Regions from separate parts of the Nostocoides vanveenii genome, predicted to be linked through region 1. Evidence: predicted binding sites of a transcription regulator. Region 1 holds the regulator's gene; each other region holds the start of a gene.

The links. Region 1 encodes HrcA, which represses chaperone genes, less so after heat shock. Its sites were predicted from a motif close to TTNGCACTCGNNNNNNNCGAGTGCNAA; they were not measured.
Region 2: groES (co-chaperone GroES) is a predicted target of HrcA. The motif match lies at 3,269-3,295, and genes of this name have one in related genera.
Region 3: groL (chaperonin GroEL) is a predicted target of HrcA. The motif match lies at 4,226-4,252, and genes of this name have one in related genera.

The regions. Positions count from the first base shown of each region.
Region 1 covers NZ_BAAAPN010000044.1:56,472-66,177, forward strand. Annotated here, with positions in the region: gene ABD209_RS08690 (MFS transporter) at 1-186, shown strand, start outside; gene ABD209_RS08695 (hypothetical protein) at 202-555, opposite strand; gene ABD209_RS08700 (hypothetical protein) at 834-986, opposite strand; gene ABD209_RS08705 (hypothetical protein) at 1,139-1,495, opposite strand; gene ABD209_RS08710 (tyrosine-protein phosphatase) at 1,573-2,337, opposite strand; gene hemW (radical SAM family heme chaperone HemW) at 2,826-4,052, shown strand; gene ABD209_RS08720 (DUF4870 domain-containing protein) at 4,122-4,646, opposite strand; gene ABD209_RS08725 (DUF3097 family protein) at 4,811-5,668, opposite strand; gene hrcA (heat-inducible transcriptional repressor HrcA) at 5,808-6,830, shown strand; gene dnaJ (molecular chaperone DnaJ) at 6,866-7,993, shown strand; gene ABD209_RS08740 (hypothetical protein) at 7,990-8,127, shown strand; gene ABD209_RS08745 (16S rRNA (uracil(1498)-N(3))-methyltransferase) at 8,124-8,867, shown strand; gene ABD209_RS08750 (Gmad2 immunoglobulin-like domain-containing protein) at 8,893-9,706, opposite strand, start outside.
Region 2 covers NZ_BAAAPN010000051.1:4,348-14,053, forward strand. Annotated here, with positions in the region: gene ABD209_RS11090 (WD40/YVTN/BNR-like repeat-containing protein) at 1-46, opposite strand, end outside; gene ABD209_RS11095 (VOC family protein) at 160-903, opposite strand; gene groL (chaperonin GroEL) at 1,058-2,674, opposite strand; gene groES (co-chaperone GroES) at 2,829-3,125, opposite strand; gene ABD209_RS11110 (GNAT family N-acetyltransferase) at 3,550-4,008, opposite strand; gene ABD209_RS11115 (class I SAM-dependent methyltransferase) at 4,098-5,324, shown strand; gene ABD209_RS11120 (hypothetical protein) at 5,374-6,372, opposite strand; gene ABD209_RS11125 (LLM class F420-dependent oxidoreductase) at 6,503-7,315, opposite strand; gene ABD209_RS11130 (GDSL-type esterase/lipase family protein) at 7,429-8,040, opposite strand; gene ABD209_RS11135 (PfkB family carbohydrate kinase) at 8,210-9,061, opposite strand; gene ABD209_RS11140 (nucleoside hydrolase) at 9,061-9,706, opposite strand, start outside.
Region 3 covers NZ_BAAAPN010000035.1:93,275-102,980, forward strand. Annotated here, with positions in the region: gene ABD209_RS07540 (hypothetical protein) at 1-692, shown strand, start outside; gene ABD209_RS07545 (hypothetical protein) at 921-1,322, opposite strand; partial or broken gene ABD209_RS07550 (IS256 family transposase) at 1,438-2,295, opposite strand; gene groL (chaperonin GroEL) at 2,477-4,105, opposite strand; gene ABD209_RS07560 (inorganic phosphate transporter) at 4,378-5,598, shown strand; gene ABD209_RS07565 (hypothetical protein) at 5,610-5,906, shown strand; gene ABD209_RS07570 (DUF3349 domain-containing protein) at 5,903-6,646, shown strand; gene ABD209_RS07575 (P1 family peptidase) at 6,687-7,847, opposite strand; gene ABD209_RS07580 (inorganic phosphate transporter) at 7,966-9,198, shown strand; gene ABD209_RS07585 (hypothetical protein) at 9,218-9,529, shown strand; gene ABD209_RS07590 (DUF3349 domain-containing protein) at 9,534-9,706, shown strand, end outside.

The DNA.
Region 1 (9,706 bases):
CTGGGGACGATGATCAATGGGGAAGTCGGGAAGGGCATCGCCTTCTTGCTCATCTACCTCATCAGTTGGCCGCTCATCCTGGTCTTCGTCGGCGTGCCGCTAATGCTGGGCGTGTGGATCTGGGGGATGGTTGACGCCTATACCGGCGCGCAGAACTGGAACCGCCGCTACGGCATCTGGAGCTAGCCCAGGCCTGCAAACTCAGCTCGCTGTCACCGTCAAGGTGGCCGACCCGGTGTTCTTCCCTGCGGCGTCGAGGCAGGTCACCGTGTGCTGCCCGCTCGCCATCGCCACGGGAGTCGGTTCGGGTTCGCCGTTGTTACGCTCGACCACAGTGGCGCCGCGCGTGTCGAGAATGCGGACCGACCCGGTGCCGACGACGCTGACGTCGTGCGTGCCCGCGGCAACCGACGGACGGTTGAGTTGGCAGCCGTCGAGGACGACTTCGATCGGAGCGACGGATGGGTCCGGCGGCGGATCGCCGCAACCACTCACCAGCACGATGAAAAGGGCCGCGCCCGCGATGGCCCCTCGTCCGAGTCGTGATCGTTGCATGCTCACATGGTGGCGCCGGGCGCGCCCGCCGGGATGAGTAGGAGTACTCAGCGGCCGGTTGAATCGACCCATCGACGGGCTGAACCGGCCTTTCGACGGGGCTAAACCGGCCTTTCGACGGGGCTGAACCGGCCTTTCGACGGGGCTGAACCGGCCTTTCGACGATCACCAGTCGCGGCGCGCCCGGAGCAACTTCAGGCAGGCCGCGGTGAGGAAACGCTGGTGCGCGCGCAAGGCGGGGGTGCAGCCCGGTGGTGGCTGCTCGTCCTGACCGTGGATCAGATAGCCGAGTGCACCAGCGCATCTCCATGCAGTGCCGCAGACGCCTTCGCGGCCAGGCGCGCCAAATCGCGTCGCGCATCCGCCCCGATTGCCGGTATGCCGTCCGGCCACCCCACGCGGCCGGCCACCAGTTCGTCGATCGCCGTCAACGCGTGCTCGTCTTCGCCGATCTCCTCACCCAGCGACGCGGTCGTGATCGCGCACGCGCGCGAACCGCGAATACGCGCGACGTCGACGCAGGCCGCGGCGACCGCATCGGGGTGTCCGGGGCACCAGGGATCACCGGGCTGGACCCCGTCGATCAGGTCCGGACGAGAACCCGCCAGTCGCCCTCGCCTCGCGTCTGGATCGCGGACGAGCCGAGGAGCCTTGGCGCACAGTTCAGTTCACCCAGTTGGGGCAGAACGTCAGCCTCCCGCGCCAGGGCGGTGACCACGTGCGGCAATGCGGGTCCACCGGCCTTGACGAAGACGCGCCGGCCGCCGTCGAGGGTGAGCACGCCGGCATACGAGCCGGTGAAGCCGGAGCGCACGGGCGGCGCGTCGGACGCGATTGCGGATCCGCAGATGGCGGCCACGCCCTCACGCACGTCGGTCGGCAGGCTCGCCCACGCGGGGCGCTCCGACGTCACGGAGTAGTCGAGAGGGACAGGCCGCATGGTGCGAGCCTGCCACGCGGATCGCCAGCCCGGCGACCGGATGAGGCGGCCTGATCGTGCCGCCGGAAGTGCCAGGGTCAGGGGGTCAGGAGCTTGGCCTGGAGCGCGTCGACCTCGTCCGCCGTCCAGCCGTGCTCCCGCAGCCAGCCGTCCGCACCACCGGCGTCGGCCAGGAAACCGAGCAGCGCTTCCATCGACGCGGCCAGCGGGATCTGCTCGGCATGGTTGCGACCGGCGAGCGACTCGGCATACGGCGGCCGGCCGATCAGGCGGGCCATGATCGCCTCGAGCCGCTCGGACGTGAGGACGTAGTCCTCGACGATGACCTCGTCCGGCACACCGGCAACGGCGAGGGCAAGTCCGACCACGGTTCCGGTGCGGTCCTTGCCGGCGGCGCAGTGCACGATCGTGCCACCCGCGGCGGTGGCCACGACGGACAGGGCCGCGGTCACTGAGTCGGGGCGGCCGGTGAGGTAGCCGCGGTAATGCTGGCTCCAGAAGCTCGCGTCCTTGACCATCTCGTGCGTGCCCGCTCGCCAGTCGTTGGCTGCGGCCCCCGCGCGGTCGTTCCGCGCCTCGGGGAAAAAGCTGTGGTGATGGTGGCGCAGCGGCGTGGCACGCAGCGGTCCGTCGCCGCTGACCTGCACCTCGGTGTTGGAGCGCAAGTCGACGATGTCGCTGACCCCGAGGCCGATCAACCGAGTGACATCGGCCCGGGAGAGGTCCTGGAGATTGTCCGAGCGGATCAGCCGGTGTGCCTGGATTCGGCCACCGTCGCGCGTGGGTAGGCCACCCATATCGCGCATATTGACGACACCGTCGAGGTCGATCCACCGGTCCATGCGGCCAGGCTATGCCGCGGCCACCGAGTCGCCGGTGAACGGCCGGGGAAAAGGGTGAGGGCCTCGGAAAGTATGAGTTTCCGAGGCCCTCGTCTGGTCGGGGCCGAAGCCTCGTCCAGATGATCGAGACCGAAGTCTCGATCGTGATCTCGACCGGAGTCGAGATCGGGTGCCGTCGGCCGAAGCCGCCGGCGTCGAGCTGGGCCGTAGCCCTGCTCGTGATCAGCGCCGAAGCGCCGATCTCGTTGACACGAAACACGTTTCGCGTCCGAATCCGACCCGGAGGCCTGATCCTGTCGCGTTCACCCGGAGGTGATGGCGATGGGATATTTCTATGTCACGCCGGGGGTTGGAACAAGGCTTAGCGGCGAGCAATTGTGAAAATCTTTCCGGCCACGGCGTGTCGCACTGGACACGCCGAGGCCCGCGATGTTCGTGGGGTTTCGGGGTGGCGCGGGTGTCACCGGGGGCCTGGGAGAATCGCCCGTATGCCGCCCAGCGCCCTTCCCGACGGCGCCGCGCCGCCCGCCGATGGCCGGCTGCCTCGGGCCGCGCTGGCGGAGGTCGGTCGGCGCACCTTCGGCGCCTATGTCCACGTGCCCTTTTGCCGGGTCCGGTGCGGCTATTGCGATTTCAACACCTATGCCCCGGGTGAATTGGCCGGCTCGGCGAGCGCGCCCGCGACCTACCTGGACGCGCTGGCGCGGGAGATCGACCTCGCCGCGGCCGTGCTCGCCGAGGCACCGGGGCGACCGCCCCTGCACAGCGTCTTCGTCGGTGGCGGCACTCCGACGCTGCTGCCCGCGCGCGACCTGGTCGGCATCCTCGACCGACTCCGCCGCGTGTGGCCGCTGACTGCCGACGCCGAGGTGACCACCGAGGCCAACCCCGATTCAGTCAGCCCCGAGAGTTTGGCGGCGCTGGCGCAGGGCGGTTTCACGCGCGTCAGTTTCGGGATGCAGTCGGCAGTGCCGCATGTCCTGGCCACCCTCGAACGCACCCACGACCCCGCCCGAGTCGGCGTTGCCGTCGATGCGGCGCGGGCTGCCGGCCTGGAGGTCAGTCTCGACGTGATCTATGGCACGCCGGGCGAATCCTTAGCCGACTGGCGCACCAGTCTCGATGCAGCGATCGCCCTTGCGCCACAGCACATCTCGGCCTACGCACTGGTGGTCGAGGACGGGACCAAACTCGCGGCCCAAGTGCGGCGCGGGGTCGTGACAATGCCCGACGACGACGACGAAGCGGACAAATATGAACTCGCCGACGCCCTCCTCAGCGTCGCCGGCTACGACTGGTACGAAGTCAGCAACTTCGCGCGCGCGGGCGCGGCGTGCCGCCACAACCTCGCCTACTGGCGCGGCGGGGAGTGGTGGGGCCTCGGGCCTGGCGCCCACAGTCATATCGGCGGGGTGCGCTGGTGGAATGTCAAGCATCCCGGGGCGTATGCCGACCGGCTGGCCGCCGGCGCATCCCCGGCCCACGCGCGCGAGACGCTCACCGCCGACCAGCGGGCTGACGAGGCCATCCTCCTCGGCGTGCGGCTGCGGGAGGGACTGGGAGTGGAGGCGTTGAGCGATGCCGGGCGCGCCGCCATACCGGCGCTGGTCGAGGACGATCTGGTGGTGGCCGGCGAGGACCGCGTCGTCCTGACGCTGCGCGGCCGGCTGCTCGCCGACACCGTCGTGCGCCGGCTGCTCGGCTACGCCGGCTGAGCCTCCGCGAAGCACCCACAGACGCGACCGCGCCCCGAGCCGATGGGCTCGGGGCGCGGCGCGGACGGGCTACTTGATGAACTTGATCGCGAACGGCGGGTTGTACCACTCGCCGTTGCTCGCCTTCGAGGCGGCAATCAGGTGGACGATGAGCGCCCAGATGCAGATGAGCGGGTACGTGACGAACCCGATGAGCAGGAACATCAGGGGCAGCGAGATGAGCAGGCCGATCCCGGCGGTGATCTGCACGTTGAGGGAGTTCGCGGCATTCTGCCGCACGAACGGCCCGCGGTCCTTGTACATGAAGTAGATCCCCAGCGACGCGAAGAAGCCCAGCGTGCCCGCGGACAGCACGAAAAGCGCTGCCGGGATCAGGTGCGCGAGCATGCCCCAGTTGCGTTCTTGGGCCGGCGTCATCGGGTCGGTGCCGCCGATGGAGCCGACGGTGCGCTCGAAGGCGGTCTGTCCGGCGGGCGCCTGGTAGGTCATGGGCGGCGGGGTCGTCCCCGCCGGCGACTGGGTGCCCCACGGCGAGTCGGTGGTGGGCGATTGATAGCTCGGGTAGACCGGGTCGCCCTGCGGATTCTGGGTCATGGTCTTCTGCTGTCCCCTTCGGTGACACGAGCCGGAGCATTTCCCCGGATGTTGTCTCGTTCGCTCCAGTCAACCGCACGAATCCGGCGAATTCTTCCCGATCCAGCTCGGTCTGGGGTTCGTCACGGGTGCGCTCAGGGTCCACCCTCAGGTCGCCGGCCGCCTCAGCCGCCGACGGTCACGAAGTCGATCAGTTCCTCGACCCGGCCCGAGAAGCTCGGCTCCAGATCGGCATAGGTACGCACGCGGGAGAGCAGGTGCTTCCACACCAGTCCGATGTCCTCGGTGGACGTCTGCGGCAGCCCCAGTGCCGCGGCGATCCCCGCCTTCCAGTCGGTCCCCTTCGGGATCACCGGCCAGCGTGGCAGACCGACCCGCTCGGGCCGGATCGCTTGCCAGACATCGACATAGGGGTGGCCGACGATGTGCACGCGGTCACCGCCGAAGCGCGCTTCGGCGGCCGCGACCAGGCGGCTCTCCTTGCTGCCGGCCACGAGATGGTCCACGAGAACCCCGGCCCGGGCCTGCGGGGTGGGGCCGAAGTCGGCGAGTGCGGCCGCGAGATCGTCCACGCCGTGCAGCACCTCGACGACCACGCCTTCGACGCGCAGGTCGTGGCCCCAGACCTTTTCGACGAGTTCGGCGTCGTGGGTGCCCTCGACGAAGATCCGCGAGGCAGCGGCGACCCGGGCGCGTGCGCCGGGCACGGCGACCGAGCCGCTGGCGGACCGCAGCGGAGCCTTCGGTGCGGCTGCCGCGGGGGCCGGGGGGAGCAGGCATACGGGCCGGCCGTCGATGAGGAAGCCGGGCCCGAGCGGGAAGGCGCGGACCACGCCACGGCGGTCCTCTAGGCGCACGACGCGCCGACCGCCGATTGTCTCGACGGCCGTCACCGCGCCGACCCAGCCGGTCTCGACCTCTTCGACGACCATGCCGATCTCGGTCGCGACATCCGTGGTGCGTCCCCGGGGCGGGCGGCGCCAGTCGCCGCTGAGCACGTCATGTCCGTAGCGGTCGCTCACCGCGGCACCCTAAGCGAGCCCACGCTCGAGCGGCCGCAGACGCGCCGGGTCGGCCTGGCGAGCGTGCCTGTCCCTCGCGCTGGACGTAGGATTGGCACTCGACACCGGTGAGTGCCAGCAGCGTGAGGAGGTGACCGGTATGCAGGATCGTCGCCTGGCCGTGCTCGGCGCGATCGTCCAGGACTATGTGTCCACCAGCGAGCCGGTCGGCTCCAAATCCCTGCTCGAGCGCCATCAGCTCGGCGTCTCGGCAGCGACCATCCGCAATGACATGGCGGCGCTGGAGGAGGACGGGTTGATCGTCGCCCCACACACGAGCGCTGGGCGGATCCCGACCGACGCGGGCTATCGGTTGTTTGTCGACCGGCTGCTCGCGATCAAGCCGATGAGCCGGGCCGAGCAGGCGGCCATCGCCGAGTTCCTTTCCGGCGCAGTGGATCTCGATGATGTCGTGGATCGGACGGTGCGACTGCTGGCGTCCTTGACCCGGCAGGTCGCCGTCATGCAGTACCCGTCGTTGACCCGCTCCGACGTGCGGCACATCGAGCTGGTTCCCGTCGGCGAGGCGCGCCTGATGTTGGTGCTGATCACCACGACCGGGCGGGTGGAGCAGCGCACCATCGAGGTCGCTCGTGAGGCCGTCGCCGACGAGGATCTCGTGGCCCGCCTGCGCGCAGGCATCAACGCGACGGCCAGCGGCCGGCGCCTCGGTGAGGCGGCGGCCGCGTTGTCGGTGCTGCCCGATTCCTTCGCCCCCAGCGAGCGGGATGTCGTGCGCCGGGTCATCGGGGCACTCGATGAGGCCCTCATCGAGGAGCGCGAGGAGCGGGTGGTGATGGCCGGGACGGCCAATCTCGCCCGCCGGCCGGGCGACTTCCCAGCCACTCTGGAGCCGGTGCTCGATGCGCTGGAACAACATGTCGTGCTACTCCGTTTGCTATCGACGGCGGAAGGCGGCCAGCAGCACATCGCCGTGCGCATCGGCCACGAGAACCCCGTGACGGGCCTGCAGTCCACCTCGATGGTGACCACCGGCTATGGCACGGGCGGTGACCTGGTCGGCGGGCTCGGCGTGCTGGGGCCCACCCGGATGGACTACCCGGCCAGCATGGCCGCGGTCCGGGCGGTCGCGGCATACGTCTCGGCGCTGCTCACCCAATGACGAACTGACCCACTCACCGAATCCAGAAGGCCACTGTGAACGACTACTACGCGGACCTCGGGGTCGCGCGGGACGCGACGCCCGAGCAGATCAAGTCCGCCTATCGCAAGCTGGCGCGCAAGCTGCACCCGGACGTCAACCCCGGCGCGGAGGCCGAGGAGCAGTTCAAGAAGGTTTCGCAGGCCTATGACGTCCTCTCGGACGCCGACAAGCGGCGCAACTACGACATGGGCGCCGACCCCTACGGTGGGCAGAGCGGCGGGTTCGGGCAGGGCTTCTCCTTCAGCGACATCATGGACGCCTTCTTCGGCGGCGCCGCAGCCGGTGGGCCGGGGCGCGGACCGCGCCCGCGGTCGGCGCGGGGTCAGGACGGCCTCGTGCGGCTGCCGATCGACCTCGGGCTCGCGGTCTTCGGCGGGGAGAAGGAGTTGACCGTCGAGACGGCCGCGCGGTGCGGAACGTGCAGCGGGGACGGATCGCAGCCGGGCACCGGCCGGCGCACCTGTGATGTGTGCGGTGGGCGCGGCGAGATCCAGCAGGTGCAGCGCAGCTTCCTCGGCCAGGTGATGACCAGCCGGCCGTGCAATGCCTGCCAGGGCTTCGGTGAGGTGATCACCCATCCGTGCTTCGAATGCTCCGGTCAGGGGCGCGTGCGCACCCAGCGCACTATGACGATCAAGATCCCCGGTGGAGTCGACACGGGCACCCGCATCCATCTCGCCGGTGAAGGCGAAGTCGGCCCCGGAGGCGGCCCGCAGGGCGATCTCTATATCGAGGTGGCCGTCAATCCGCATAGCACCTTCCAGCGGCGCGGTGACGACCTGCACGCGAGCCTGAGTCTGCCGATGACTGCGGCGGCGCTCGGCGCGGCGATGAAGTTCGACACCTTCGACGGTGTCCAGGACATCGACATCAAGCCGGGCACCCAGCCGGGGGAGACCATCACTCTGCGTGGGCTCGGCGTCAGCCACCTGCGGGCGAACGGGCGCGGCGATCTGATCGTCCACGCCGATGTGCGCACACCGACCAGGCTCGACCCGGCTCAGGAGGACCTGCTGCGCCAACTGGCCACGGCGCGTGGCGAGGAGGCGCCCACGGGCAAGCTCGCCAGCGCCGACCACGGCTTGATGGGCAAGCTGCGCGACGCCTTCAAGCCGCGGTGACCTTGGTCCGCGACGGCCTGATGGCCGTCCCTGGCGGGCTGGCCCTGGCGGTCGCCCCGGGCGTGCCTGCCGTGGCACCGGCTTGGGTCATGACGGTCACCCAGGACGCGGCGCTCCGCGCCGAGGCCGTATGACGCTCCCTCTCTTCCTCCTCGACGCCGGGGCGCTGGACGCGGTGTCGGTCGGTGGCCGCCTGGTGCTCGACGGGCCGGAGGGCAGGCACGCCGCGACGGTGCGCCGGATGCGGGTCGGGGAGGCGTTGTGGGTGGCCGACGGCGCGGGCCGGCGGGTGACCGGGACGATTGCGGCGGTTGCCGCGGCGACCCTGGAGTTGGCGATCGATCAGGTCGTGGACCTGCCTGCACCCACACCGGCCCTCACGCTGGTGCAGGCCCTGGCCAAGGCCGACCGTGACGAGGACGCCATCGAGGCGGCGACCGAGTTGGGCGTGGACCGGATCATCCCGTGGCAGGCCGAGCGGTCGGTGGTCATCTGGCGGGGCGAGCGCGGCGAGAAGTCCCGCCGCAAGTGGGCCGACGTCGTGCGCGCGGCGACCAAGCAGTCGAGGCGCGCCTGGCTGCCCGAGGTCGAACCGGCGGTGACGACCGCGGGTCTGGTGGCGCGCGTGCGGGGTGCGGGAACGGCATACGTGCTGCACGAGGAGGCGGTCGAACCGCTTGCGGCGCAACGGCTTCCGGACCAGGGTGAGGTGCTGGTGATCGTCGGGCCCGAGGGCGGCATCGCGCCCGGCGAGGTCGAGGCACTGACCGCGGCTGGTGCGCGGGCTGTGCGGCTCGGGCCTACGGTCCTGCGCTCGTCCTCGGCCGGCCCGGCCGCGCTGGCGGTCCTTTCCGCCGCCGCCCGCTGGCGCTGACCCGCGTCCCAGCCTTCCGGCCCGGTCAGCTCACCGTGAACCAGACCTGCGTGACGCCGGTCGCGCTCCCGTCCTTCGGCGAGGGATAGCCGACGTCGAGGCGATAGCGGCCGCCCGGCACGGCGGGGATGTCGAAGGCGTAGGGCGCTTGCGCCGGGGCCCCTGCCTCGGCCTGGGTCGAGCCCTGGGCGACCGGGGCCGCGCCGTCCCCGCGATGCAGGGACCAGACGAGGGTTCCCTCCGGTGCAGCGGCCAACCCCTTGACGTGGACGACACCCGCGCGGACCGTCGCCTCGGTGCCGGGCTGGTCGATCCAGATCGGTGCGATGACCGCGGCGGCACCGGCTGTATCCGGCCGGTCGTAACGATCGCTCGCCGGGAAGCGGCCGAAGAGCAGACCCGCGCCGGTTTCCAGCTGGAAGGTCACGGGCACCCGGCCCAGACCCGCAGCGGCCTGGGCGGTCCACACGAGTTGCTGAATGCCAAGGCGTCGATAGTCGTCCGTGCCGTCCTGGGCGCCCCCATTGGTCAGCACGATCGTGATCAGTTGGGGTGTCACATCGACGCCGGCCACCGCGGTGCCTTCGAGGGGAGCGGCGCCGGGGTAGGGCCAGGCCCGATCGCTGGCGCACCACTGGAGCGCCTCGAGGACCCGTCGTGATCCGCTCGCACCCGCGTCCGCCGAGCCGGAGACGAAGGTGCGGGTCAGCCGCCATACCTGCGTCCCATCGATCGTTACCTGGACCGGGACATAGACCGGCAGGGCGGCGCCGGCCACGGCCGTCGGGCTCTCCGACAGCCCGGTCGTGGCCGGTGAACTGAGGCTCACGGTTCCGCCG
Region 2 (9,706 bases), on a different contig from region 1:
GAGTGAGGGCCAAGGCAACAGCGGAAATGCGGTGCACTGCGGTCATGCGCGTTCGCCTCCGTCAAGGTCGGCCGGACCATCCGCTCGACCGCCATCCGCCAACCTCCCACCGCTCGGATCGCGCGTAAAGACCCCTGTGCCCCGGCGTGCGCCGAACGGTCAGCGTGCGTCCGGCAAGTCCGCCTGGTGCTCCTGCGCCCGTGCCCGTGCCTGCGCCGCGAGGACAGCGTCGCGGCGTTCGTCGCGGTCGAGCCAGGTGCAGATGCAGATCTCATTGCCCTCGGGGTCGGCGAGCACCCAGAAGGAGGGCGCATATTCGGTGCTCAGCAGGCGGCCACCCGTGGCCAGGCCGGCGTCGATGCGCGTCTGCGCCTGCTCGTGCGGCACGGTGATGTCGAAATGAATCCGATTGCGTTGCGGCCGTGGATGATCCATCGCTTGGAACCACACCGACGGCCCGTGGTCTCGCGGGTCGACCAAGTCGCCGTCAGGGCCGTCGACATAGTCCAGGACGGCGCGCCAGAAGGGCTTGATGCGGTCTTCGTCGAGAGTGTCGAGGGCCAGTTCGAGCCGCTGGACGTGCGGCCCGGGTCCCTGGCCGCCGGGGTGGTAGCCGTGCTCGCGTAGTCGGGCGGTAATCGCCTGAGCCGCGTCGACCTCCGGCTGCTCCACCCAGCCGGTCGCCGGGTCCTGGATCCGCAGCCGTATGCCGTCCGGCCGGATATCGATGCCGAGCCCAGCATCGCCGGGAGCGGCCGGGCCCGCGATCGTCGCGATGCCGATCGCCTCGCTGATCCCCTGTGCCGGCACCCAGGTCTCGAAGCCGCCGAGGATGAACTGCCAGCCGGCCTCGACCACCGCCTCGCTGGCCGCGCGTCGTGCCATCTTGCGTCGCTCAGTCATTACTCGAACTTAACCCGTGGCGATGGCCGCATCCGTGCGAGCGAGCGAACAGAACGCGAACAGCCCGGCCGACGCCGACGGCCCCCGACGCAGGGTGCGTCGGGGGCCGTCGAGATTCGCCGCGCGGCACGTGCCGGCGGCGAAGATGGTCGGATCAGTGGCCGTGGCCGTGCCCGTGACCGGCCGCGGGAGCGGGCTCCTCTTCCTTCTTCTCGACCACCAGGGTGTCGGTGGTCAGGACCATCGAGGCGATCGACGCGGCATTGCGCAGCGCCGAGCGGGTGACCTTGACCGGGTCGAGCACGCCGGCGGCGACCAGGTCGACATACGCGCCGGTCGCGGCGTTGAGGCCCTGACCGATCGGCAGGTCGGCAACCTTGGAGACGGCGACATAGCCCTCCAGGCCGGCGTTCTCGGCGATCCAGCGCAGCGGCTCGGCCGCGGCCTTGCGCACGATGTTGGCGCCGGTGAGCTCGTCACCGGTCAGGCCGAGGTCGTCGAGCGCCGGAAGCGCGTGGACGAGGGCGGTGCCGCCACCGGCGACGATGCCCTCCTCGATCGCCGCACGGGTGGCAGAGATCGCGTCCTCGATGCGGTGCTTCTTCTCCTTCAGCTCCACCTCGGTGTGCGCGCCGACCTTGATCACACAGACGCCACCGGCGAGCTTGGCGAGGCGCTCCTGGAGCTTCTCGCGGTCCCAGTCGGAGTCGGTCTTCTCGATTTCGGCCTTGATCGTGTTTATCCGGCCGGTGACCTCGTCGGGCGAACCGGCGCCGTCGACGACCGTGGTGTTGTCCTTGGTCACCACGATGCGACGGGCCTGACCGAGCAGGTCGAGACCGGTCTGGTCGAGCTTGAGGCCGACCTCCTCGGAGATGACCTGACCGCCGGTGAGAATCGCGAGGTCCTGCAGCATCGCCTTGCGACGGTCACCGAAGCCGGGGGCCTTGACGGCGACCGCGTTGAAGGTGCCGCGCAGCTTGTTGACGACCAGGGTGGAGAGCGCTTCGCCGTCGACGTCCTCGGCGATGATGGCCAGCGGCTTGCCGGTCTTCATGACCTTCTCCAGCACGGGGAGCAGGTCGGCGATGGTGGAGATCTTGCCCTGGTTGATCAGGATGTAGGCGTCTTCGAGGACGGCCTCCATGCGCTCGGGGTCGCTGATCATGTAGGGGCTGATGTAGCCCTTGTCGAATTGCATACCCTCGGTGAACTCCAGGACGGTCTCGGCGGTCGAGGACTCCTCGACGGTGATGACACCGTCCTTGCCGACCTTGTCGAAGGCGTCGGCGATGATCCCGCCGATGGTGGCGTCCTGCGCCGAGAGCGCGGCGACGGACGCGATTTCGTCCTTGCCGCCGACCTCGCGGGCGTTGTCGAGCAGGCGGGTGTTCAGCGCCTCGACGGCGGCGTCGATGCCCCGCTTGAGGCTGCTCGGCGCGGCACCGGCCGCGACATTGCGCAGGCCTTCCTTGACCATCGCCTGGGCGAGAACGGTCGCGGTTGTGGTGCCATCACCGGCGACGTCATTGGTCTTGGTGGCCACCTCCTTGGCGAGCTGGGCGCCGAGGTTCTCAAAGGGGTCTTCGAGCTCGACCTCGCGCGCGATGGTCACGCCATCATTGGTGATGGTCGGCGCGCCCCACTTCTTGTCGATGACGACATTGCGGCCCTTGGGGCCGAGGGTGACCTTGACGGCATTGGCGAGCGCGTCGACGCCGCGCTCGAGGGAGTGCCGGGCGGAGTCGTTGAACTCCAGTTGCTTGGCCATGACTGTCCTTCGTCGGTATGCCGATGACTCACCCGGGCGGGCGGCTCGGCGGTGTTGGTTGCTAGGGGATGCGCGACGCGCCCCGGCCGGGCCTCACCTAGGCGAGGGCGGCGCGGGGCGCGGTCACGGCATACGGGAATGCTGTGGGCTGGGGTCAGCCGACGACGGCGAGGACGTCGCGCGCGGAGAGGATGAGGTACTCCTCGCCGCCGTGCTTGATCTCGGTGCCGCCGTACTTGCTGTAGATGACCCGGTCGCCGACCTTGACATCCAGCGGGATGCGCTCGTCGCCGTCCTCGTTCCAGCGGCCCGGACCGACGGCCAGGACCTCGCCCTCCTGGGGCTTCTCCTTGGCCGTGTCCGGGATGACCAGGCCGGACGCCGTCGTCTGCTCAGCCTCAAGGGACTTGATGACGATGCGGTCTTCGAGCGGCTTGATGGAAACCGACACGATGACTCCTTCACTATTCGACTACGAATGAATCGGAAACAAGAGGTCGTGCGCCTGATGCAACTCGCCGTCGCGGGGGTCGAGCTGCGGTGCACGATTGGCACTCACACGGGGAGAGTGCCAACAGCCAATCTATGCCGCGATTAGCACTCGGTCAACTCGAGTGCCAGTTGACTTTTTGGGTTCATCTCCTCAGCGCTCGGCGGGTCAGCTCCTTCGTCGCCTGCTTCTCTCGGCGTTCATCTCCTCAGCGCTCGGCGGGTCGGCTCCTTCGTCGCCGCCCCGTCTCGCTCGATCGTCGACAAACGCGGTCGTAGGTGGTCACCCCTGCGCTCTCACCTCAGCTCGCGTTCGTCTCCCCAGCGCTCGGCGACAGACGGGGTCGTAGGTGGCCGCCTGGCCGCGCCCGCGCAGGCTGCGCGAGTCAGCGCAGGCGCATGGTCTGCGTGGTTTCGGTGGAGCCGGGGCGCAAGGGGCTGGTAACGCCGGTGCGCTCGAAGCCGAAGCGCTCGTAGACGGCGATCACCTCCGGATTGGCCACATTGACGTCGAGCACGACGATGCGGCCGGCTGCCGACGCATCGTCGAGGAGGACGTGCAGGATCGCCGTCGCGTGGCCCCGCCCGCGCGCGGCCGGGTCGGTCCAGACCGCAACGACGTGCAGGTGATCCCCCTCGTCATAGGTCCCGCCGACCGCGACGGTGTCGCCATCGGGCGCCGTCGCGACTGCGGCACCGCGGCTACGGACTCGCCAGTCCTCCTCGGCGAAAGCGACCTCCCGCTCGTAGGTCGATCCGAACGCGGTGGGCGCCTCGCGCAGGGCACGCAGGCGGATGTCGCGAAAGAGCGCCCAGTCATCCGCGGTCAACCGTCGCACGCTCATGACCGCGAGGCTGTCAGGTGGGAGGGTCGCGGAGCAACCGGATTCGCCGGTGCCTCCACCTCCCGGCGGGGGCAGTGTTGGATGGGCGGGTGGATGTCGCCTCCGTGCGCTGGCTCGGCTCCCCCGCCGGGCGGGCCGTGCTTCGCGACCTCGGCCCGTATGACGAGTCGGCGGCTGTGGGTGTATCGGCGCGTTTGCGTGCCGGCGGATTGGCTCCCGATCTGGTAGCGGCGGCCCTGACCCAGCAGCGATTGCGGACGCGGGCCCGGGAGAAGTTCGGGGAATTGGCCGACGGGATGCTGTTCACGGCGGACGGCCTGGAGCAGGCCACGCGCTTCGAAATCGCCGCCGGGCACGCCGAACGCTTCGCTCAGGCGTCGATTGCCACTGCACATGACTTAGGTTGCGGCATCGGCTCGGACGCGATGGCGCTGGCCGCCCTCGATGTGACCGTCGCGGCGATCGACGCGGATCCGGTGACAGCCGCCGTGGCGGATGCCAATCTGCGCCCGTGGCCGGATTCGCGGGCCCGGGTCGGGTTGGCCGAAGACTGGGTCGCCCCGCCAGGTGCAGGGCGCGACCGCGTTGGCGCCTGGCTGGACCCGGCGCGCCGAGTGGGCGGAGTCGCCGATGCGGCCGGCCGGACGCGGCGGGTCTTCCGGCTCGATGACATCGCGCCGAGTTGGACGACGGTCTTGTCGATCGCGCAGGCCGTGCCGGCAACCGGGGTCAAACTCTCGCCCTCCTTCCCCCACGACCAACTGCCGCGCGGCGCCGAGGCGCAATGGGTCTCGCGGGCCGGTGAGTTGCTGGAGTGCACGGTGTGGTTCGGCCCGCTGGCGCGCACCCGCGGTCGGACCGCGCGCGTGCTGCGGCCCGGGCAGGCGCCGATCGAGGTCACTGAAGACACCGCGACGGCGGACGTCCCGTGCGTGGGTGGGGTAAACGAGGTGCACCCCTGGCTCTACGAGACCGACCGGGCTCTGGTCCAGGCGGACTTGGTCGGCGCGGTGACCGCGGCAACGGACGGGCGCGAACTGGAACCGGGGCTCGGCTATGTGACGGCGGACACGGCATACGGGCTGGGGTATGCGCGCCGGTATGCGGTGCGGGATGTGCTGCCGCTCAACGTCAAGGCGCTCCGCGCCTGGCTACGGGCGCGCCAGATCAGCGGGGTGACGATCAAGAAGCGCGGCGTGCGCCTGGATGAGGCGGGCCTGATGCGGCAGTTGAAGGTCCGCCCGGGCGCCGATGCGACCCTCCTGCTGACTCGCGTGGCCGGACACAACGCGGTGCTGGTGCTGGACCAGGACTGATGCGAGTCATCGATGAGTGATATTGCGGTCAGGGCCGCGATATCACTCCTCAATAGCCGGTGACACGAAGCACCGGGCACCCGGGCGTGCGACAGGCCCGCGACGGCCAGCGAGCGTCCTGGGCTTGGGCCGTGGCCACCACCTCCGCGGCGATCGAGCAGGGCGAACGCGTGACTTCGAGCCAGCCGTAGCGCAGGTGGCTTCGGCGCCGCCCGGCCAGGGCGTTGATCTTCTGGCGATCGGTCAATGCCGTTGCGGCAGTGTGGAAGAGGAGTCCGTCGAGTTCGACGCAGAGGTTGGCGTCATCCCAATCGAGGTCGAAACGGCGTCCCTGACCGCGCACGACTAGCGGGGTCTGACGGGTCGGCGCAGGGATGCCGTGCGGGCGCTCGACATCGCGAAACCACCGCAACTCCAGTGCGCTCTCGCAACCGTCGGCCTCGTCCGCGAGCACGGCCTCGAGCAGATCCCGCTTGCCGTGCCTCGGCCACGTGGCGAGCTCGGCTCGAAGCCGACGCATCGTCGTGCGGCGCTGCTGTAGGGCACGGCCGATGAGCGCGAGGGTGACGTCATCCGGCTCCTCGTCAGCCAGCCCGATCACGGTTGACTCGATGGTGGTGCGGGGCGGCCAAATCTCGCTCCGCACCGTGAGCCGGCGCGAGGTGACGACGTGGAGACCCGCCGGGACGGCAATACGGCGCCCAAGGGGCACCACGATGCCGATGACGTCGGGCTCGACATCGCTCAGTCCGTCCACCAAGGCCGCGGACCATCCCATCAGGCCGGCGGACATCGAGTGGCCGCCGTCCCCCAGCCGGGTCGACGGACGACTGGTGGCCAGAACTGCGGCGCCGGCCCGCGTCGCCCAGTCGATCGGACCGGAATGGGTGACAAAGATGCCGTGGTGGATCCGCTGCCAGCGACCGCTGTCCACCTTCCACCGCACCGCCTGCTCGCCATAGGCCGCCCGCGCCTGGACGAGGGTGAGCAGCGGCAGGGCGCCGAGCGGCGGGAAGGTGAACCCGCGCGCTCGGGGATGGTGCGGCATACGGCCAGGCTGCCCGCAGACGCCGGATCCGTCGACCGGGACTCGGGCGGGCTGTGGACAACTCGCGGCGCTGTTCGGTTATCGATGAGTGATATCGCGGCCCTGACCGCGATATCACTCATCAATAGCGTCAGCTCACGGCGTTGAGCGCGTCGCGCCACGCGATCCACGGCTCGGCGACGGACAGGTCGTAGTCCGGCCCACCGATGCCGAGCGTGAAGAGCCGGGCACCGAGGTCATGCAACGGCCGGCCTTCGACCTCGGGAGCGTCGGGCAGCCGGCCTTCGCGCCCGCGCCCGCCGACCCCCACGGAGATCTCGATGTCGGCTAGGTCCCGGCCCCCGCTCGCGCAATGCCCGCGCAGGACGTCGATCTTGTGCGCCAGATCGTCGCCCTGGACGAACGTATGCCAGATGTCGGCGTGGCGCGCAACGAACTTCAGCGTCTTCTTCTCGCCGCCGCCGCCGATGAGCACCGGGATCTTGCGCGTGGGCGCTGGATTGAGCTGCTCCCAACGGGCCTCAATGACCGGCAGCGCCTCGCCGAGGTCGTCCAGCCGGCTGCCGGCGGTGCCGAACAGATAGCCGTATTCGGTGTAGTCGCGCTCCGCCCACCCGGACCCGATCCCGAGGATCAGCCGCCCGTCGCTGATGTGGTCGACGGTGCGAGCCATGTCGGCGAGCAGGTTCGGGTTGCGATAGCTATTGCAGGTGACCAGGGCACCTATCTCGACGCGGCTGGTCTGCTCCGCCCAGGCCGCGAGCATCGTCCAGCACTCGAAGTGCTTGCCGTCCTCGTCGCCGTAGAGCGGATAGAAGTGATCCCAGTTGAACAGGACGTCGACGCCCATCTCCTCGGCGCGGATAACGGCCTTGCGGATCTGGGCATAGTCGGCCTGCTGGGGGTGCAGTTGGACACCGATGCGGATGGGTCGGTCGCTCATCCGCCTACCGTATGCCGTGGGCTGCCGCCGCCCTGCTCACTCCCCAACGCGCGGCCGACCCAGATCCGCGACGGACCGTCAACGGCGACGATCCGACGAATCTTGCGGGCACCTTAGATGTCGAGCCATTCGCGCCAGCCCCCGTTGAGAACGAGCCAGGCGATCAGGCCGTAGCCAGCCTGTCCGGGATGCCCCGGGATAGTCGCGGCAGCCAGATCCGAGTCCCACTGGTCGTGGCCGAGCAGCGGGCGATAGCAGTCGACGAACGGGATGCCGCGGCGAGCGCAAACGTCGGCCTGGGCGTCGACAAGCACCTCGATGCCGGCGTTGTCCTGCGCATTCGTCCCCGGCGGCGGGCTGACGACGAAGGCCGGGATGCTGCCGCTCTGGGCCTCATCGAGGATCGTCGCGAGGTTGAGGCGGTGCCGGGCGACACTCACGCCGGTGGCGAGGTCGTTTGCGCCGACGCAGAGCACGAGCCGCCGCTCGCCGCGCCCGTCGAAACGCGCCGGGGCCTCGGCACGGAAGCGGTCGAGCACATCGCCCGACGTCGCCCCGCGCACCCCGAGGTTGTAGGCCGTGAGGTCCACATCCGGCGACTGGCTGCGCGCGACCACCCGGGTGACCCAGCCCTGGCCCTTGGGGTCGCCCACCCCGGCTACCAGGGAGGCGCCGAGAAAGACCAGACCGACGTCGCGACGGGTGGAAGTGCTGGGTTCGCTCACGCGCCAACCTTAAAGCGCCCGTCCTCCCCCTGCCGAACCGGCGTCTGGGGTGCGGAGCGTCCTCAGCGTTCAAGCCCGACGCCACAAACCCCTCATTTGCCTGGGAATTCTTCCCCTGCCAACAAGGCAGTTCTGGCCTCGGGCGGGAAAGCTGTCGCCTCGTCCGGGGTCAGGAGTGGCGGGTGGGGCCGAGGTCGCCGTCGGGTTGGGCGCCCGGGGTCGCGACAGCGGCGGCACCGGCCCGGGCTGCGGCGGCCATCGCGCTCGCGCGATCGGCGCCGGCGGCCAGGGCGGCGGCGAGCGCCCCGACGAAGGCGTCGCCCGCGCCCGTCGTGTCGACGACCTCGTCGCCGGGCACCGCTGCCGCCGGCACGTGCTCGCCGTCCCACACCGCACCGCTGGGGCCGAGAGTCACCAGCAGAGACCCGCCCGTCCCGAGATCGGCATCGGCGAGACGAAGCGCCTCGTGCTCATTGGCAACCACCGGATCCGCGACCGCCAAGGCGGGCGGGTCCAGGACCGCAAAGGGCGCGACATTCAGGACCACCCGCGCTCCGCGGTCCGCCGCCCATTCCGCAACCGCAGCCACCACGTGGTGGGGAATCTCCAACTGCAGAACGACGACGTCGCCCGGCCCGACGCCAGGCACCGCTTGCGCGTCCGTCAACGCCACTTCGGCATTCGCCCCAGCCACGGTGACGATGGTGTTCTCGCGCGCCGCGTCCAATGTGACGTATGCCGTGCCCGTGGGCTCGCCGCCGACGACGCGCACCGCACTGACATTGATGCCCAACTGCGCCAAGCGATTCCGGTAGGCGACACCATAGGGATCGTCGCCGACACAGCCGACCATGACAACGTCCGCGCCCGCCCTGGCAGCCGCCACGGCTTGGTTCGCCCCCTTGCCGCCGGCCATCAGATCGAGCCGCAAGGCGCTGATCGTCTCCCCCGGTTTGGGGAAGTCGTCGACATGCGCGACGTGATCGACATTGATCGAGCCCACAACGATGACCCGGCCCATCACGCACCCACCGCTGCGGCACCGACGGCCGGAGTTGTGCGCGCACCAGCCCGCAAGGTGTCCAGCCACAGTCGGGCATAGCGCGGCCCGTCGATGCCCAGGCCGACGTCCACGACGACATCCGACTGCCCGTGCGGGTCGTGCGTCAGGTCGCCCGACCAGTCCCGGTGGTCGACAACGGTCCGGCCGCGCGTGTAGCGCCCGGCCAACTCCACGCGCACCGGCAAGGTCCGCGTCTGCAAACCGTCGGGGTCGGCCACTGCGCACACCGCACCGGCGTCACCGATGGTCGCCGCGTCGGCGTCGAAGCGCTCGCATTGGAACGCGATCAACCGGCCTCCCAATCCGGCTGCTCCAGTGGGGTCCGCCGCGACCAATTCGGCGGCGTCGAGCGCCGAGACCTGGGGCTCGTAGAAGACATCCAGCCCGTACATGGTCAGCGGAATGCCCAGGTCCGCGGTCGCGTCGAAGACGATCGCCGCGGCCTCCGGGTCGTGGAAGATGTTGAACTCGGCGGACGCCGTTGCGTTGCCGATGGCAGCCGATCCACCCATGAACACGATGCGCTCGATCCCTTCTGCCGCAAGGGGATAGGTCCGCAGCAGCAGCGCGATATTGGTCAACGGAGCCAGCGGGATGACCGTG
Region 3 (9,706 bases), on a different contig from region 1:
CCAAGACCTTCCGCGGCGTGGCCGCGCTGACGGCAGCAGGCACGCTCGTGCTGGGGTTCGGCGCGGGCGGCGCCGGCGCTGCCTTCGCTGGGCCGGTGGCCGACTGTGCACAAGCGGCATACCCGTCGTCGGCCAAGGCCTACGCCGCGCGCTTCACCGCGGCGTGGTCGCAGGGAAATCGCGCGTTGGCCGCCTGCTATGCGGTCGGGCCGGCCACCCAGTTCGCCTTTGCGGAGTTCGCACGCGGCGGGAGTTGGAGCCACGTCCGGGAGGCGCCAGGCGACGGCTTCACGTCCGAGTATTACCGCAACGCGGCCGGAGGCCAGCTCTCCCTGCTCATCCGATCGCCGTCAGCCGGGCGACAGCGGGCCATCACCAGCGTCGAACTCATCGGCGGACGCACCGGGCGGGTCACCGGCTACGCGGACAAACTGATCGACGCCTGGCGGGCGGGACGCCGGCACGACGCGCTGCAGTATGCGACCCCGTCTGTTGTCGCAACGCTCTGGAACTTCACCGGGGGCGCCGGCGGTGCCTGCTGGAAGCGCGCCTACGCCAATGGCGACACGTCGGACACGCAGGTGGGCTACACGTGCGGCGCACGGATGGTCGACCTGACCATCAAGCCCGGCGCCGCCGCGGGCGGCCAGCCGCAAGCCGTCACGGCCGCATTCCCGGGCTCGGAGGGTTGAGCGGCTGGGCCGACGATGAACGGGGCCGGCCGACGATGAACGGGGCCGGCCGACGATGACCAACCGGTACTGACAACGGCCGCACCGAGGCCATCAACGGGCGGCTCGAGCGCCTACGCGGCTTCGCGTCCGGGTTCCTCAACCTCACCAACTACCTCGCCCGAAGCCTGACCGCAACGGGCGCTTCAGACCACGGCTAGCCCCCTGGGTGGTTCCCGGGTCACTCCGCTACGAGTGGGGATCGACGCGATGGCGCGTCCCATCGGCGAGGGTAATCGTGTAGGTGCAGGCACCACCCACCTTTGAGGCATCCCTCCGGGCATCGGTCGTGGGCCACCAGGCTGCGAAGCGGTCGCCCTGCATGGACGCCGCCACCTCGGGGCCAACGGGTGGGTTTACCGTGATAGCGATGACGTTGCTTCCTACATAACCGCTCACAAAATTGAACCACCCCTGGACTGTCCGCAGCGGCATTCGGCCGGGCACCGAGACCGCACCTTCAGCGCTTTCCGTCTCGATGAGCCCGTCACCTTCTGGCCTGGGGTGGTGGCCAGGATCGGTGTCATAGGACCCGAAGAAGTCGCTCCTTCGCGCATCGGTTGCCGCTGCGCCAACGAGGCCTTCGGGCATCAGGCACATTCCTTCGCCAGCAGGGCCATCGATAACAACGTACGTCCACCCGCCGGTGGCGTCCAGATTCCGGTGTAAACGCGCGGGCCCTGGTTCAGGTTTCGTGGGGTTGATGTTACGCGGTGGCGGTGACAGCGTCGGTTTGGTGGGCGTGGTCGACGGCGTGTCGGGGTCGTAGTTCGCGGGGTGGGTCGAGTAGGGATCGGCGGAGGTCGTGTAGCAGGCGTGAGCCGGCGGGGGTCATGGCCAGGCCGCGCCAGCCGGCGGAGGCGCGGTCCAGGACGGCCCAGACCAGGCTGATGCAGGAGGTCTCGCCGGGGAAGCGGCCGATGACTTTGGCGCGGCGGCGGGTTTCGCCGAAGGTGCGTTCGATGAAGTTGGACTGCCGGATCCGTTGGTGGTGCTCGGCCGGGAAGCGCAGGTAGGCGCTCAGTCCGGCGGCGTCGGTGAGCAGGATCTTCATCGCCGCCGGGTAGATGGCGGCGTACTTCGCCGCGAACGCGCGGACGCGGGTGTCGATCAGGTCGACCAGCGCGGGGACGGGTTCGATATCGAGGTCGGTGGTGTCGAAGATGGCCCAGTAGCCGTCGCGGATCTCGTCCTGCATCCCGGTCGGGGCCTTCGCCAGAACGTTCCGCAGCCGGTGGATGAGGCACCTCTGCCGCAACGCTTTCGGGTTGATCTGCTCGATCGCGGCGATCAATCCTTGAGCGCCGTCGGAGATGACCAGCAGCGGACTGCCCAGGCCCCGATCGCGCAGGTCGGCCAGGAAGTCGACCCACGCGTCGGTGGATTCCCCGGCCCCGGGCGCCAACCCGATGAAGACGGGTTTGCCGTCGGAGCTGATCCCCCAGGCGGCCAGCACCGGCTCGGCCGGGCTGCCTTGGTGCGTCCGGAAGAACGAGGCGTCCAGGAACAGGTAATCCACGCTCACCCCCTCCAGGCGGCGGGCAGCCCACTGCCCGTACTCGGCGGGCTTGGCCTACCGCAGCAAGAGCGGGCATCCAGCCCGGCGGCGGGGCGGCCGCCGGTAGGGTCCGGGCCCTCACCAGAGGGCCCGGCTTCGAGTCCGACGCATCCCGCGCGGTTCGGACGCCGAAGGGCGGCCACCCCACCGGGGTGACCGCCCTTCGCTTGACCTTGGCGGGCCGGGATCAGAAACCCATGCCGCCCATGTCGTCGCCGCCGCCGGCCGGCATGGCCGGAGCCTTCTCCGGCTTGTCGGCGATGACGGCCTCGGTGGTGAGGAAGAGCGCGGCGATGGAGGCCGCGTTCTGCAGGGCGGAGCGGGTGACCTTGGCCGGGTCGATGATGCCAGCCGCGATCATGTCGACGTACTCGCCGCTGGCCGCGTTGAGGCCCTCGCCCGCGGGCAGGTGACGGACCTTTTCGGCCACGACGCCCCCCTCGAGACCGGCGTTGACGGCGATCTGCTTCAGCGGCGCCTCGGACGCGACGCGCACGATGTTGGCGCCCGTCGCCTCGTCACCCTCGAGGGTGAGCTTCTCGAAGGCCGCCTTGGTGGCCTGGAGCAGCGCGACGCCGCCACCGGCGACGATGCCCTCCTCGACGGCCGCCTTCGCGTTGCGCACAGCGTCCTCGATGCGGTGCTTGCGCTCCTTGAGCTCGACCTCGGTGGCCGCGCCCGCCTTGATGACGGCGACGCCACCGGCGAGCTTGGCCAGGCGCTCCTGGAGCTTCTCGCGGTCGTAGTCGCTGTCGGACTTCTCGATCTCGGCGCGGATCTGGGCGACCCGGCCGGCGATCTGGTCCTGGTCACCGGCGCCCTCGACGATGGTGGTCTCGTCCTTGGTGACGACGACCTTGCGGGCCTTGCCCATCAGGTCGAGGTCGGCGGTGTCGAGCTTGAGCCCGACCTCCTCGGAGATGACCTGGCCACCGGTGAGGATGGCGATGTCGGCCAGCATGGCCTTGCGGCGGTCGCCGAAGCCCGGGGCCTTGACCGCGACGGACTTGAAGGTGCCACGGATCTTGTTGACCACCAGGGTCGAGAGGGCTTCGCCGTCGACGTCCTCGGCGATGATCAGCAGCGGCTTGCCCGACTGCATGACCTTCTCCAGCAGCGGGAGCAGGTCCTTGATCGAGGAGATCTTGGAGTTGGCGATCAGGATGTAGGGGTCCTCCAGGACCGCTTCCATCCGCTCCGGGTCGGTGACGAAGTAGCCGGAGATGTAGCCCTTGTCGAAGCGCATGCCCTCGGTGAGCTCGAGCTCGAGGCCGAAGGTGTTGGACTCCTCGACGGTGATGACGCCTTCCTTGCCGACCTTGTCCATGGCCTCGGCGATCATCTCGCCGATTTGGGGGTCAGCAGCGGAGATGGACGCGGTCGCAGCGATCTGCTCCTTGGTCTCGATCTCCTTGGCCATCGCGAGCAATTCATCGGCCACGGCCGTGGTGGCCTGCTCGATGCCGCGCTTGAGGGCCATCGGGTTGGCACCGGCCGCGACATTGCGCAGGCCCTCGCGGACCATGGCCTGGGCCAGGACGGTGGCCGTCGTCGTGCCGTCACCGGCGACGTCGTCGGTCTTCTTGGCGACCTCCTTGACCAGCTCGGCGCCGATCTTCTCGTAGGGGTCGTCGAGCTCGATCTCCTTGGCGATGGACACACCGTCGTTGGTGATCGTGGGGGCGCCCCACTTCTTCTCCAGCACGACGTTGCGGCCCTTCGGGCCCAGGGTGACCCTGACGGCGTCGGCGAGGACATTCATGCCCCGCTCGAGACCGCGACGTGCCTCTTCATCGAAAGCGATGATCTTGGCCATTCGGGTGGTTCCTCCACACGATGTATGTACGTATGACCGCGTCGGTGCCCGCGACGGACGGCCCGGCCACCGCGGCTCACGTCACCACGGCATACCGAACCTCACCCACGAGGTCGGGGATTATCACTCTCACGGGGAGAGTGCTAACGCCATTATTGGCACTCGCACCCCGAGAGTGCAAACAGCAGGGCGGTTTCGCGCCCGCACGAACACTCGGTGAACACCTGGCGACAACCGCCTGTAACCGCTTACATCGGCGGGACCATAGTGGGGTGGACACTTCCCTGGTGGCCTTGATCCTCGTGATCTTGACGGCCCTCGCGTTTGACTTCACCAATGGCTTCCATGACACCGGCAATGCGATGGCGACGTCCATCGCCACCGGCGCGCTGCGCCCGAAGGTCGCTGTCATGCTTTCCGCCGTCCTCAACCTGGTCGGCGCCTTCCTCTCGGTCGAGGTGGCGCTGACGGTGACCAACGCGGTCATCAAGATCCAGGACAAGACCGGCGCTCCGAAGGCCGAATATCTCGCCAATGGCGGGCAGGCACTCCTTCTCATCGTGCTCGCGGGATTGTGCGGCGGGGTGGTCTGGAATCTGCTGACCTGGTTGCTCGGCCTGCCCTCCAGTTCCAGCCACGCGCTCTTCGGCGGAATGATCGGGGCGGCCATCGCCGGCCTCGGGGTATCCGGCGTCAACTGGGCCGGTGACGGCACCAAGCTCGACGGCGTGGTCGGGAAGGTCATTCTCCCGGCGCTGATGTCACCGGTGATCGCCGGGTGCGTGGCCGCGCTGGGGACCTGGTTGATCTACCGCATCACCGAAGGCGTGGCCGAGCGCTATAAAGAATCCGGCTTCCGCTGGGGTCAGATCGGCAGCGCCTCGCTGGTCTCGCTCGCCCACGGCACCAATGACGCCCAGAAGACGATGGGCGTGATCACCTTGGCCCTGCTGGCGAGCGGGCACTGGACCGACACGACGAATATCCCCCTCTGGGTGAAGTTCGCTTGCGCCCTGGCCATCGCCCTGGGGACCTATCTCGGTGGCTGGCGGATCATCCGGACCCTCGGCAAGGGCCTGGTCGAGATCTCCTCACCCCAAGGTATGGCGGCGGAGTCGTCCTCGGCCGTCACCATCCTCGCCTCCAGCCACCTCGGTTTCGCCCTGTCCACCACCCACGTCGCCACCGGTTCGATCCTGGGCACCGGGATCGGCAAGCGGGGCGCCGAGGTGCGTTGGGGCGTCGCCGGCCGGATGGCCGTGGCGTGGTTGACGACCCTGCCCGCAGCGGGCCTGGTGGGCGCGGTCATGTGGTGGATCGGGCATACGCTCGGCGGCACCCTGGGCATGATCGCGGTCTTTGCCATCCTCGCGGCGCTCGCGGGCTATATGTACCTCCACTCGCGGCGCGCCCCCATCGACCACAACAACGTCAACGACGAGTGGGAGGGCACGCCGACTGAAGCGCCCGTCCCCGCCGGCGTCAACCACTGAGGCAGGATCGGATGAACAACTTCGAGTTCGCCCTTGAGGGCGCATGGAAGGTCCTCGCCGCGGGGCTCCTCCTCGGCGCGGGGCTGCCGGCGATCTTCGCCTTCGGCATCCGGGCCCTGGCCTACGGGCAGGGTGGAGACGCTGAGATCAATCACGAGGCCGGCCACCCCGTCGGCAAGGTGTTGGCGATCCTGTGCTTCGCGATCGTCCTCGCCGCCGTCGCTCTCGGAATCACGACGATCGTGGCATCCGGCTTCGGGCAGAAAGTCAGCTTCGAGCACATCTACCCGATGCTGGTGGACAAGTGAGCGACACCCAGAAATCGACTCCCGGCCCGGTCCAGCGCATCCTGGAGTGGCTCCGGGCGGGGTACCCCTCGGGTATCCCCAAGGAGGACTACTTCGCCGTGCTCGGTGTGCTCAAGCGCACCTTGCCCGAGCACGAAGTCGAGGACGTCGTCGCCACCTTGACAGCTCAGGCGCAGGCGCCCATCACCGAGGCCGACGTCCGGTCGGAGCTGGCGGGGCGCGATGTCCAGTCGCCCACGTCCGAGGATGTCGCCCGCGTGGCGGGCCGACTCGCCGAGGCGGGCTGGCCGCTCGCCGATCCCGCCGACGTCTATCCGCCCAGCGCCGAGGTCGCGGCTGCCGCGGCAGCCGCAGCCGTGGCCATCACTGGCGCACCACCGGCCAACGGCTCCTCGCCGACCGATGGCCCGGAGCCGGCCAGCGGCGCGGAGCCGGCGGGCGGGGAGGGCGGGCGCCTGCCGCGGATCGTCAGCTGGGTGCGCGAGGGCTACCCGAGTGGCGTGCCGGCGACGGACTTCGTGCCGTTGTTGGCTTTGCTGCGGCGCCGGCTGACCGACGATGAGGTCAAGGGCGTCTCCCGCTCACTGCGCTCGGCCGGCGTGGCGCCCGTCGACGTCATCGACATCGGCCAAGAGATCGCCAAGGTCACCAACGAGCTGCCGTCCGTCGAGGACATCCGGCGCGTCCACGATCACCTGGCCCGCAAGGGCTGGCCGGTGGAGTTCCCCGACCCGGGCTGACGTTTCCCGGTGCGCCCGCCCGTGCCGTAGGCCACGCCTCCTACGGCACGGGTGTCGGTGCGGTGGGGCGGGCCGACGGGAAGGCGTCCAGGTAGGACCGCACGACGCGCTCGGCCGGGGTGCCCGGCCACAGCGTCGCCGTGCGCGCGGCGAGCATCGCGTGGCCGATCGCGCGCGTCACGCACCGTGCGGCGGCGGAATGCAGCGCCAGTAGATCGGCCAGCCCCGGCGCCGCGCGTTCGCCCGTGGCCAGCGCGAACAAGGTGTCACCGTCCAGCAGCGTGTGCGCCGGGTCGATACCGCGCGCGATCCCGTCGTGACCTACGGCGGCAAGCTTCGCGCACTCCGCCTTGGTCAGGCTCGCGTCGGTCGCGACGACACCGATGGTCGTGGCACCACCTGGCAGCAGGCCCGCCGCGGTCATTTCCGTATGCCGTTCCTCGCGATACGCCGCCACCTCACCACTCGCCGGGCGCTCCAGCGGCGGGAACTCCCCCGGCAGGCCGTGACGAGCGGCCCAGAGTTCGCCGGTCGCCGGGTCGACCGGCGAGCCGACCGCATTGACGACGACGAGCGCGGCCACCGTGCTCCCGTCGGGGAGGACGGCGCTCGCGGACCCGATGCCGCCGGCGAGCCCGGCTGCCTTCGCGCCCGTCCCGGCCCCGATAGGGCCGAGCGCCCGTGCACCAGCACGGGATTCAAGCGCTCTCGTCGCGTCGTCGGTCCCCATCTGGGCGGAGTCGCCGGCAGGCGAACGGGTGGCCGCGGCATACGCCCGCGCTCCGTCGTCGGCTCCGGGGAAGGCGCCGAAGTCGCCCCCTCGGCCGAGGTCGAAGATCACCGCCGCCGGGACGATCGGGACCACCTCGCCGGTTGCGCCCATCGGCCAACCCACGCCGGCGGCATACAACGCGCGAGCGACGCCGTCCGCGGCGGCGAGCCCGAAGGCGCTCCCGCCCGAGAGCACGACCGCGTGCACCCGATCGACCAGGCACCGCGGATCGAGCAGGTCGGTCTCGCGAGTGCCCGGAGCGGCTCCGCGGACGTCGACGCCCGCGACGCACCCGCCCCGTGGTGCCACAACCACGGTCACGCCGGTCCGCCGGCCCGCGCCGATCGAGGTCGAGTGACCGACCCGGAGCCCGGCAACGTCGAGCAGGCTGTTCGTCGCTCCGGTGCGCATATTGTCAAACGAGGACATGGGCGGATTGTCCCCCGGAACCGGCCACACCACCCGTTGGATCGGTCAAGGTGAACGCGAGGTGAACAGTTCTGGTCCGGGGTATGTACGGGTGGTTGCGACTAGCACAATGGAACGCGTGGACACCTCCGCGCTGATGCTGATCCTCGTGATCGTCACCGCCCTGGCTTTCGATTTCACCAACGGCTTCCACGACACCGCCAACGCCATGGCCGCCTCAATCTCCACAGGCGCCCTAAAGCCCAAGGCCGCTGTCGCCCTTGCCGCCGTGCTGAACCTGGTCGGAGCCTTCCTTTCGGTCGAGGTCGCCTTGACCGTTTCCAATGCCGTGGTCAAACTCCAAGACAAGTCGGGGGCGCCGATCCCGGCCACGCTGGTCGACGGCGGCAACAAGCTCTTGCTCGTCGTGCTCTGCGGCCTGATCGGCGGGATCGTCTGGAACTTGTTCACCTGGCTGCTCGGCCTGCCGTCGTCGTCCTCCCACGCCTTGCTGGGCGGGTTGACCGGCTCCGCGGCCGCGGCTTTCGGCCTCGATGGCGTCAAGTGGACCGGTGACGGCACCAAGCTCGACGGCGTCGTCGGCAAGGTGCTCATCCCCAGCTTCATCTCCCCCGTCATCGCCATGGCCATCGCCTTCGTCGGCTGCTGGGCGGTCTACAAGCTGACCAACTCGATCATGCACAAACTCAGCGAGCGCTATTTCCGCTGGGGCCAGATCGGCAGCGCCTCGCTCGTCTCGCTCGCCCACGGCACCAATGACGCGCAGAAGACGATGGGCGTGATGACCCTCGCCCTGCTCGCCAGCGGCCATTGGAGCGACACGCACGCCGTGCCGTGGTGGGTGAAGGTGAGCGCCGCGATGGCGATCGCCCTGGGCACCTATCTCGGCGGGTGGCGCATCATCCGCACGCTTGGCAAGGGCTTGGTCGACATCACGCCGCGCCAGGGCATGTCGTCCGACGGTTCGTCCGCCGCGGTCATCCTCGCGGCCAGCCACCTCGGCTTCGCCCTGTCGACGACGCACGTCGCCACCGGCTCCGTCCTCGGCGGCGGGCTCGGTCGCGGGACGCACGTACGCTGGCATACGGCCGGCCGGATGGTGATCGCCTGGGCGACGACCTTCCCGCTCGCGGCGCTGGTCGGCGCGATCATGTGGTGGGTCGGCTCCACACTGGGCTACGGCCCCGGCGCCGTCGTCGTCTTCGTGATCTTGTGCGCGCTGTCGTTCTTCATGTTCGCCAAGTCCAAGCAGAGCCATGTCGGCGCGCACAACGTCAACGAGGAATGGGACCGGCCGGACGACGTGCTCGACCCCGGCCCCGCCGCCAACCAGACCACCCGCACCCACTGACCCGGAGGAGGAAAGACCAATGCGCAGCATCGAACTCGCCGTTCAAGGCGGCTGGAAGGTCCTCTACACGGGCCTGACCTTCGGCGCCGGTATGCCGATCGTCTATGCGTTGGCGATGCGCCTGCTGACGATCGGCTCCACCGAGGTCGTGGGGGCCGACGGCAAGAGCCAAACGGAGTACACCGTCGCGGGCAAGGCGCTCGCCGGCGTCCTGCTGCTCGTCATCGTGGGCTTTATCGCTCTGGGGATCACGCTTATCGCGGCGTCCGGCTTCGGCAAGGCCGTCAGCTTCGAGCACATCATTCCCACCATCGTCGAGAAGAAGAAGTGACGCGATGAGCGACCACACCCCCGAGATCGTCGGTTGGGTCGAGGAGGCTTTCCCCGGCGGAGTCGGCCACGACGACGCCGCCCCGCTGCTCGCCGTGCTGCGTCAGCGGGTGGGGGCCACCCGCACCCTGCAGGTATGCCTGCGACTCGTCGCCGACGGGATCCTCGACGCCTCCGC